2 regions of the Mesorhizobium sp. M0590 genome follow, and region 1 is predicted to be linked to the other one. Evidence: predicted binding sites of a transcription regulator. Region 1 holds the regulator's gene; the other holds the start of a gene.
What was found. Region 1 encodes LexA, which represses DNA repair genes until DNA is damaged. Its sites were predicted from a motif close to TGTTCNNNNTGTGTTCNG; they were not measured.
Positions count from the first base shown of each region.

Region 1 (5,482 bases):
GACGTGCGGCGTTGGTCAAATGATCGTCGCCGCGGATGATGTGGGTGATGCCCATGTCGTGATCGTCGACGACGACGGCATGCATGTAGGTGGGATTGCCGTCCGAGCGCAGAATAATGAAATCGTCGAGATCCTTGTTGGGAAAGCGCACGTCGCCCTGGACGCGGTCATGCACCACCGTCTCGCCGTCTGTCGGCGCCTTGATGCGGATCGCCCCCTTGGCGCCGGGCGGCGCCTCCGACGGGTCGCGGTCGCGCCAGCGTCCATCATAGCGGGGAGGCAGCCCCTTGGCCCGTGCGCTCTCGCGCATTGCCTCTAGCTCGGCAGGCGTCGCATAACAATAATAGGCCTTGCCCATACGAACGAGTTCCTCGGCCACTTCGCGATGGCGCGGCGCACGCTCGAACTGCGACACCGGCTCGCCGTCCCATGTCAGGCCAAGCCAGGAAAGCCCGTCGAGAATGGCCGCGCTTGCCGCATCGGTGGAGCGCTCGCGGTCGGTGTCCTCGATGCGCAGCAGCATCGTGCCGCCTGTGTGCTTGGCATACAGCCAGTTGAACAGCGCCGTGCGCGCGCCGCCAATGTGCAGATAGCCGGTGGGCGAGGGGGCAAAACGGGTGACGACCTTATCGGGCATGGAACTCTCAGGCGGGCGAAGGAAGTGGGTTTGCGGACTTTCGCGCGTTGCGCGTTCATGTAGCATAGGAGGTCGAGGGCGCAAGGGGCAGACCCGATGGCTGTGCGAGGCCGTGGTGCGGGCGAGGGCGAGGACGTTGGCAGCGGCGTCAGCGAACGCTTGCTGTTTGCCGCACCCCCGCCTGTCCTGCCGGCACCGGCATTGCTACCCGCTCCGCGCTTCGATGCTCCGTCGCTGCCGGCCAGCGACCCAGCAACGGTTCTCGTGCCCGCGGGCGAGCCCATCGTACGCCTGCCCAGGCGTTTCCGCCTCCCGTCACCGTCCCGTATCCGCAACAGCGTAACCTCGGCAGCCGGCCTGGAACTCGACCGCGGCATCGCCTTCCTGCTGGTGCCGGTGTTCCTCGCATGCGGGGTGGTCGTATATTTCGGGCTGTCGGTGGAGCCGGCCTTTCCACAGCCGATCGCAATCGCGCTCCTCGCGGCCCTTTGTGCCGTCGTCTCGCGGTCATGGCCCAGGACGCGCCTGTGCTTCATGGTGGCGCTGCTCTGCGCGCTTGGCGTACTTGCCGCCAAGTTCGAGACATGGCGTGTCGGAACGCATATGCTCGGCTCCGAAATCTCAACGCGGCTGACGGGTCGCGTCGTATCGTACGAGCCCATGGCGAGCGGCCGCATCAGGCTGACAATCGATGTGATCTCAACGGCCAGGCCGACACTGCGCTACATGCCGGAACGGGTCCGCGTTTCGGCGATGAAGATACCGGCTGAGCTGACGGCCGGTTCCGAGATCACCGGCTATGTGCGGCTGCTGCCGCCGACCGGCCCGGTGCGGCCCGACAGCTATGATTTCTCCTTCGACAGCTATTTCGCCGGTATCGGCGGCAGCGGCTTTTTTCTCGGCAATCCGAAAGTCGTGTCGTCGGGCAGCATGCCGCTTGGCGCGCAGCTTTCTTCCGCGATCGAAGACGCGCGCGAATCCATCGCCGACCATATCCGCAGCCGCATCGGCGGTGCCGAGGGCGAGATTGCTGCTGCGCTGATCGTCGGCGTGCGCGCCGGCATTCCCGAGGAGATCAACGAAGCGATGCGGCGCACCGGCATCTACCACATCATCTCCATCTCGGGGCTGCATATGGCGTTGGTCGCCGGCACCATCATGGCGCTGCTGCGGGGTGCCTTTGCGCTGTTTCCCGATTTCTCATCGCGACGGCCGGTCAAGAAATATGCCGCGGCCGCCGCGCTTTTTTCGATTGCGGCCTACCTCGTCTTTTCCGGCATTGTCGTGGCGGCCGAACGCAGCTTCATCATGCTGGCGGTGATGCTTATCGCCGTGCTGTTCGACCGGGCCGCGCTCACCATGCGCAACCTGGCGATCTCGGCCATCGCGGTCATCCTGGTGTCGCCGCACGAGGTGGTCGGTCCGAGTTTCCAGATGTCCTTCGCCGCGACGGCGGCCCTTGTCGGCGCCTATGCAGGCTGGTCCGATTACCGCGCCGGCAGGGCCACCACGCCGCCGCCGCGGCTGTCGCCGCTACGCTTTGCCACTCGAAAGGTCCTGCTGGGCATGTGCGGTCTGGCGATGACCTCGATCATTGCAGGGAGCGCCACGGCGCTTTTCGCCATATGGCATTTCCAGCGCGTGGCGCCGCTCAGCCTGTTCGCCAATCTGGCCATCATGCCCATCGTCTCACTGGTCGTCATGCCCTTCGCCGTTCTCAGCGCGCTGGCGATGCCGTTCGGTGCGGATGGCCCTTTCCTCTATGTCATGGGCAAGGGGCTGACGGCGATGATCGCCCTGTCCGGGTGGATATCGGAGCGCTCGCCGATCGATGCGGTCGGGCTGATTTCGCTGAGATCCGTCCTTCTGGTGACGATCGCCCTCGTCATTGCCAGCATGGCGACGACCTGGTTGCGGCTGGCGGCACTTCCTTTTGCGCTCGCCGGCTTGCTGACGACAACGCAGACACGCATACCCGACGTATTGGTCTCGGAGGACGCACGGCTGGTCGCGCTGCCGATCGGCAGCGGTGAACTCGCGGTCAACCGGGCACGCCCGAATGAGTTCACCATCGACAACTGGAAACGCGCGCTCACATCAGAGGCTATCGTCGCGCCGGAAACACCTGGAAAGAACGACCCGCAATTCGACATTGCCGATCCGGCCGACCTACCGCCGGGCATGCCGTTCATTTGCACGGACGGCCTCTGCCTTGCCAGACATCCATCCGGCGCGATCATCGCGCAAGCCAAGGACCGCGATACTGCGCGGCCAGCCTGCGCCTTTGCCAGCTTGATCGTCATCGACGACGCCACCGCCCATAACCCCTGCTACTACGACCGGCTGGTCCTCGTCGTCACCAAACGGCAACTGGCGCACGCGGGAAGTGCCGCCGTCTACTTCGATCCACAAGCGGCAACGCGCGCCGAAATCCGTTTCGCGGTCGAAAAATCATACCGGCCCTGGCACGTGCAGCGGAAATTTTCACGCGCGGCACGGGGCCTGCCGCCATACCGCAGGGCCGACAACCCCAAAGCCGGTGCCAAGGGCGGAGCTCAGTAGCGGCGGATCAGTCCGACGAGCTTGCCCTGCACCTTGACCCTGTCTGGTCCGAAGATGCGCGTCTCGTAGGCCGGATTGGCGGCTTCCAGGGCGATCGAGGCGCCCTTGCGGCGGAACCGCTTCAGCGTCGCTTCCTCCTCGTCGACCAGTGCCACCACGATCTCACCGGGGCTCGCCGTATCGGCATTGCGGATGATCACCGTGTCGCCGTCGAAAATGCCGGCCTCGATCATCGAATCGCCTTTGACCTCGAGCGCATAATGCTCGCCGCCCATGATCATATCCGGCGGCACCGAAATCGAATGCGTCTGGTGCTGGATGGCGTCGATCGGCACACCGGCGGCGATGCGGCCCATCACCGGGATCGAAACGGCGGCGACGACATCGTCGTCATTGCCGGCTGCAGGGACGCGCGACGATGTCGGCTTGCCCTGCCGAGGGGCGCCTTGCCCAAGACTACCCTGGATGACACTCGGCGAGAACTTGCGTGCCGCATTGAGGCCGGGGGCGATCGAGTCAGGCAGGCGCAGCACCTCCAGCGCACGGGCCCGGTTGGGCAAACGGCGAATGAAGCCGCGCTCCTCCAGCGCCGTAATCAGCCGATGGATTCCCGATTTGGAAGCCAGGTCGAGCGCCTCCTTCATCTCGTCGAAGGAGGGCGGAATACCGCTTTCCTTCAATCTTTCGTGGATGAACATAAGCAGTTCGTGTTGTTTGCGTGTCAGCATAGCGACCCCCAACAGAATCAGAAAAACAAACCCAGAACAAACACTATCTGTTCCAGTTGTGTTCCGCAACTGTTTAAAGTTTAATGAATGCGTTAAGGCTTGGGAAACAAACGACGTCCCCTACCGGCGTACCGCATTTTCACCGCCGCGAGCCTCATCGCCTTGATTCTGCTTTCGTTTGCGCCCTTCTGGCCTCCTAGAAGGCGGCACTGGCATCGGCCGTCGGTCGGCAAAGGGCACGGAAGTGAACCCCTATCGACTGTGCGGTTTGGTCAATGCACCGTGAACGAAACGAACTCAAAACGCCAACCTCGCGGTTAAGTCCCGGTTTCCACCGCCTGGTCAGGCTGCTTCTCGCCGGTGGAGCCTTGCTGCGCATAACCAGGTAATGGAAGAACAGTCGATGCGTGTCCGGCGTTGCGTTGGATCTTGGGGGAGCAGACAAATCATGACAGGAATTCCCGATCTCGCGGCCATAAAGGCGATGGATGCCGCGGATCCGCTGCGCGCAATGCGCGACCGCTTTGTGTTGCCGCAAGGAGTGATCTATCTCGACGGCAATTCGCTAGGAGCTGCTTCACGTGCCGCTTTCGATGAACTGCACAAGGCCGCGACCGAAGAATGGTCGCATGATCTCATCCGCGCATGGAACACGGCCGGCTGGTTCAACATGCCGCTTGAACTTGGCGACCAGCTCGGGCGCCTGATCGGTGCCGCGGCCGGCCAGACAGTGGTCTGCGACACGACATCGGTCAACATCTACAAGCTGCTGCACGCCGCCATGGCAATGCGACCGGAGCGGCAGGTCATCGTCGCCGAGGGCGATAGTTTTCCGACGGACCTCTACATAGCTGAGGGTGTGGTTTCGACGCGAAAAGATACGCTGCTGCGCCTCTCGGGGGTCGACGCGCCGACCGTCGAAGAGCTGATCGACGAACGCACCGCCGTGGTGCTGGTCAACCACGTCAACTACAAGTCGGGCGAACTGCGCGACATGCCGGCGCTGACGCGCAGGGCTCAGGAAGCCGGGGCGATGATCGTCTGGGATCTCTGCCACACCGCCGGCGCGATGCCAGTCGAGCTCGACAAGGCAAACGCCGATTTTGCCGTTGGCTGCACCTACAAATATCTGAATGGCGGCCCGGGCGCGCCTGCCTTCATCTATGCGGCTGAGCGGCATCTTTCCGACATCCAGCAGCCGCTCACCGGCTGGTGGGGCCATGCACGGCCCTTCGCCTTCGAGCCAGGCTATGCGGCCGGCACCGGCATCCGCCGGTTTCTGTGCGGCACGCAGCCGGTCCTGTCGATGCGCACGCTGAAGGGCGCGCTCGACATCTGGAACGATGTCGACATGACGGCGGTGCGCAAGAAGAGCATCGCGCTGGCGGATCTGTTCATCGAGCTTGTCGAGGCAAAGTGCGGCACTTACGGGCTCACGCTCGAAAGCACGCGCGATGGGGAAAAACGCGGCAGCCAGATCTCATTCATGCATGAGCATGGCTACCAGGTCATGCGCGCGCTGATCGAACGTGGCGTGATCGGCGATTTTCGCGCG
Region 1 covers NZ_JAMYQN010000010.1:243,727-249,208, reverse strand. The annotation lists gene gltX (glutamate--tRNA ligase) at 1-637, opposite strand, end outside; gene NKI52_RS18860 (ComEC/Rec2 family competence protein) at 734-3,199, shown strand; gene lexA (transcriptional repressor LexA) at 3,193-3,927, opposite strand; gene kynU (kynureninase) at 4,376-5,482, shown strand, end outside.

Region 2 (5,482 bases), on a different contig from region 1:
ACGATCTTGCCGGTCCGAAGGTCGGCACCCGCCACATAGCCCCAGGGCGGCGCCTGGCAGGGAATGCCGAGCGGCGACAGGAACGGCTTCAATATCACTGCGTAAGGCGCACCGTCATTGCGATTCAGGCCTTGTTCGCTGCCCTTGGTGTCGCCGGGCGGCGGCACGTCGGCGCGCGGCACCAGCTTGGAGATGAACGCCAGGTACGTCGGCATGCCGAACATCACCTGCCGGACCGGATCGACTGCCACGCCGCCCCAGTTGAAGGTGCCGAAATTGCCGGGGTAGATCAGCGAGCCCTGCAGCGACGGCGGCGTGTAGCGGCCCTCATAGCGCAACTTCCGAAGCTCGATCCGGCAGGCCAGCTGGTCGAACATGGTAATGCCCCACATGTCGGCGCCGGTCAGCGGTTTCGGACTGAAGCTGAGATCCGAGAGCGGCTGCGTCGGCGAGGTATGGTCGCCCTCGATCGCGCCGCCCGGCGCCGGTACTTCCTTGACCGGAACGATCGGCTCGCCACTGCGCCGGTCGAGAACATAGAGGTCGCCCTGCTTGGTCGGCCCGACCAGCGCCGGCACCATGCCACTTTCCGTGGTGATGTCGACCAGCGTCGGCTGCGCCGGCACGTCCATGTCCCAGAGATCGTGGTGCACGGTCTGCCGCACCCAGCGCAATTGTCCGCTGTTGAGATCGAGCGCGGTGATCGACGAGGAGAATTTCTCGTCATTGGCGCTGCGCCCGGCGCCGAGCTGGTCCGGCGTCTTGTTGCCGAGCGGCACATAAAGCAGCCCGAGCTTCTCGTCGACGCTCGCCGTCGACCACATGTTGGGTGAGTTGTTGGTGTAGGTCTGGTCCGGCGGCAGCGGCATCGTCTGGTCCGGATTGCCGGAATCCCAATTCCACAACAGCGCGCCGGTGTCGGCATCGTAGGCACGGATGACCCCGGACGGCTCCTGCGTCGAATAATTGTCGTTGACCGCGCCGCCGACGATGATCTTGTTGGCGACGATCAGCGGCGCCGAGGTCGAATAATAATAGCCCGGCTTCGGATATGGCATGTTGGCGAGCAGGTTCAGCGTGCCGCCTTCGGCGAAAGTCGGGCAGACCTGGCCATTCGCCGCATCGAGCGCGATCAGCCGGGCGTCGGATGTCGGCAGGTAGATGCGTGTGGCGCAGGGCTGGCCAGCGGCGACCTTGGCATCGGCATAATAGGACACGCCGCGGCAGGTCTGGTGCTGGCGGTCCTTGTTGAGCTTGACCTGCGGATCGAAGCGCCATTTCTCCTTACCGCTCGCGGCATCGATGGCGATGGCGAAATTATGCGGCGTGCAGATGTAGAGCGTGTCGGCGATTTTTAGCGGCGTCACCTGATAGGTCGTCTCGCCGATGTCGTCGGGCCCTTTCACGTCGCCGGTGCGATAGGTCCAGGCCGGCTGCAGATTGGCAACGTTTTCGGCGGTGATCTGGTCGAGCGGCGAATAACGCTGGCCATATTGCGTGCGACCGTAATAGTGCCATTCGCCAGCCGGCACGTTGCCGCCGAGATCGGCCGTCGGCGTCACCTTGTCGGTGTTGAGTTCACCCGTAATATCCTTTGGATCGGTCGTCATCGAATAGCCGGCGACGGCAAGCGATGCCAGCACGGCGAGGATAAGCGGTGCGCGTCCGTCGGGACCGGTAAGCCCGCGCCGCGCCCATGGCGTCAACAGCCATAGCGCGACAAGCACGATGATGCCGCCGCGCGGGCCGAGCTCCCACCAGTCGAAGCCGATCTCCCAGACCGCCCAGGCGAGCGTGCCGAGCACGATCGCCGCGTAGAGCCACAGCGCCGTGGATCTGCGCCTGTAGAGCAGCCAGGCCGCGACAAGGAAAGCTAGACCGACGATGACGTAATACCAGCTGCCCCCCAGCGTCACGAGCCAGATGCCGCCGCCGCCAACCGCCAGGCCGATGAGGAAAAGGATCAGGGAGGTGATGACCACAGCCAAGACGGTGCTCCTTCGACTGGTGCGCTCCGCGACGCGTCCATGGGCAACCCCGCATTGCGTTCCTGCCCCCACGCAACTTTCTCCGGCCCGCCTCCCCTGTCAAGCAAGCTCGGCGTTTTACGGCGCCGGCCCATCGCAAGCCCGGCGTTTTGGTTAGCGGACCCATTCAGATTGTGAGTCTACCGGCTGGACAGAGAACAAAACGGAGACACTTCTGGCCTTTCGCTGCCGAATCACTACATTCGGGGAGAGATGTCCGGCTTTTCGGAAGACATGCCCTTTTTTGACGAACCGAACGCGCGGCCCGTGGCCCCGTCGGGCATTGCCGCGCGCGCCATGGCTGCCCGCAGCGGCCACAACAATGCGCCCGACTATCTCAAGGGGTTGAACCCCGAGCAGCGGCTGGCGGTGGAAACCACCGAAGGCCCGGTGCTGGTGCTGGCCGGCGCCGGCACCGGCAAAACGCGCGTCCTGACCACCCGCATCGCCCACATCCTTGCCACCGGCAAGGCTTTCCCCTCGCAGATCCTCGCCGTCACCTTCACCAACAAGGCGGCGCGCGAGATGAAGCAGCGCATCGGCCTGTTGATCGGCGAAGGCAATGTCGAGGGCATGCCGTGGCTCGGCACCTTCCACTCGATTGGAGTGAAGCTGCTGCGCAGACATGCCGAGCTGGCCGGGCTCAAATCCGACTTCACCATTCTCGACACCGATGATGTCGTGCGCCTGATCAAGCAGCTTATCCAGGCCGAAGGGCTGGACGACAAGCGCTGGCCGGCCAAGCAGTTCGCCCAGATGATCGACGGCTGGAAGAACAAGGGCCTTGGCCCCGCCGACATCCCCGAGGGCGATGCCCGTGCCTTCGCCAACGGCAAGGGCCGCGAGCTCTACAAGGCCTACCAGGAGCGGCTGAAAACGCTGAACGCTTGCGACTTCGGCGATCTCCTGTGCCACCCGATCCGCATCTTCCGCGCCAATCCGGACGTGCTGAAGGAATACCACAAGCGCTTCCGCTACATCCTCGTTGACGAGTATCAGGACACCAACACCGCCCAGTACATGTGGCTGCGGCTCTTGGCGCAGCGGCCGCAATCCTCCCCCCTTGAGGGGGAGGTGCCCGCGAAGCGGGCGGAGGGGGTTGCCGCAGAAGGCACCGCTAGAGCGTCGAGCACTGCCGCCGGTAGGTCGAGCACTGCCGCACGGACCCCACCCGACCGGGCTTCGCCCGGCCACCCTCCCCTCAAGGGGGAGGGAAGCCCGCGCCTATCCACCGTCAACATCTGCTGCGTCGGCGACGACGACCAGTCGATCTATGGCTGGCGCGGCGCCGAGGTCGACAACATCCTGCGCTTCGATAAGGATTTCCCCGGCGCCACCATCATCAGGCTGGAGCGCAATTATCGCTCCACTGCGCACATCCTCGGCACGGCGTCCCACCTGATCGCCCACAATGAGGGCCGCTTCGGCAAGACGCTGTTCACCGAAAAGATCGCCGAGGACGACGAGAAGGTGCATGTCCATGCCGCCTGGGATTCCGAAGAGGAGGCCCGCGCCGTCGGCGAGACGATCGAGGCCTACCAGCGCCAGAAGCACAATTTGAACGATATGGCGATTCTCGTCCGCGCCTCCTTCCAGATGCGCGAGTTCGAGGACCGCTTCGTCACGCTCGGCCTCAACTACCGCGTCATCGGCGGCCCGCGCTTCTATGAGCGGCTCGAAATCCGCGATGCGCTGGCCTTCTTCCGCGTCGTTGCGCAAGGCGCCGACGACCTCGCCTTCGAGCGCATCGCCAACGTGCCGAAGCGCGGCTTGGGCGAGGCCACCATCCGCCAGATCCACGACACCGCACGGGCGCTGCGCATCCCGATGCTGGAGGCGGCGGCAAAACTCGCCGAGAGCGACGAGCTGAAGCCGAAGCCGCGCGCCGCGCTGCGCGAGGTATCGGCCAATTTCGAACGCTGGCAAAAGGCTCTCGAAACCACGCCGCACACCGAGCTCGCCGAGACCATTCTGGAGGAGAGCGGCTACACCGACATGTGGAAGAACGACCGCTCGGTCGAAGCACCCGGCCGGCTGGAGAACCTCAAGGAGTTGATCCGCTCCATGGAGGAGTACGAATCGCTGCGCTCCTTCCTCGAACACGTCGCACTCGTCATGGACGCCGAGCAGAATGCCGAGCTCGACGCGGTCAACATCATGACGCTGCATTCGGCCAAGGGCCTCGAATTCGAGACCGTATTCCTGCCCGGTTGGGAGGAAGGCCTGTTCCCGCACCAACGGTCACTGGACGAAGGCGGCCGCTCCGGGCTGGAGGAAGAGCGCCGCCTTGCCTATGTCGGGCTGACCCGCGCCAAGAAGAACCTGCATCTGTGGTTCGTCTCCAACCGACGCATCCACGGTCTGTGGCAATCGACCATTCCCTCACGCTTTCTCGAAGAACTGCCGGAAGCTCATGTCGATATCGCCGAGAGTGGCAACAGCTACGGCGGCTACGGCAATTCTTATGGCGGCGGCTCGTTCGCCTCGGGCCGTGGCGGCCAAGGAGCAGGAAGGCAGAATCCCTATGGCGCCTCGCGCTTCGACAATGTCGGCGCGGAAAAGGCGGGAAGCTTCTCCAGCACCTATGCGACGCCGGGCTGGCAGCGCGCTCAAGCCAACCGCACCGAGGCCACAGACCGCAATTGGGGCACGCGTTCCGGCCACCAGGTCGAGCGCATCGGCTATGGCGAGACCGACTCCGGCTACGGCGCTGGCCGCACCTCGGTCAAGGGCCGCACCATCGACGGCGAACTGGTCGCCAAATCCGTCGCCGACACGCCGTCCCCCTTCAGCGTCGGCGACCGCGTCTTCCACCAGAAATTCGGCAACGGCAACATCTCGGCCATCGAAGGCAACAAGCTGACCATCGACTTCGACAAAGCCGGCCAGAAACGCGTGCTGGACGGGTTTGTGACGGGGGCGTGAGGCATATGGAAAATTGTCTGGCACCCCAGAACAAATAGGGTACAATCGCTTGCATGGCTTACGACTCGCGGTATATTGCTAACTTGGTGCTCGATCGCGCGGATGGCGAAGGGCTGGGAATTACAAATCTTGAGATCAACAAGATAATATATTTTCTGCATTCCACATATCTAGCCAATTTTGGAGAACCGTTGATTGAGGCAAAGATAGAAGCCTGGGACTACGGTCCAGTAATTAGAGAAATATATTCGGAATTTAAATCTTTTGGGGCTGCAGATATTAGGACAAGGGCTACAAGGCTCGACTTAAATTCGTTAAAAAGAGTGCCTGTATACGAAACGATGAGCGGTTCTGATGCAAATTTCCTGTATCCGATAATTGACAAATACATGCGCTTGGGGGCGACCAAACTTGTGAACATGTCCCACGAAAAAGGCGGGCCGTGGGACCTAGTGTATAATGCTTCGGGGAGGAGCAATCCTGGAATGGAGATATCCGACGATCTCATCCAGCGATATTTCTTACGTCAA
Region 2 covers NZ_JAMYQN010000012.1:81,029-86,510, reverse strand. The annotation lists gene NKI52_RS20385 (glucose/quinate/shikimate family membrane-bound PQQ-dependent dehydrogenase) at 1-1,988, opposite strand, end outside; gene NKI52_RS20380 (ATP-dependent helicase) at 2,241-4,952, shown strand; gene NKI52_RS20375 (Panacea domain-containing protein) at 5,006-5,482, shown strand, end outside.
Region 2: a site for LexA is predicted at 2,182-2,199, ahead of NKI52_RS20380 (ATP-dependent helicase). Genes of this name have one in related genera too.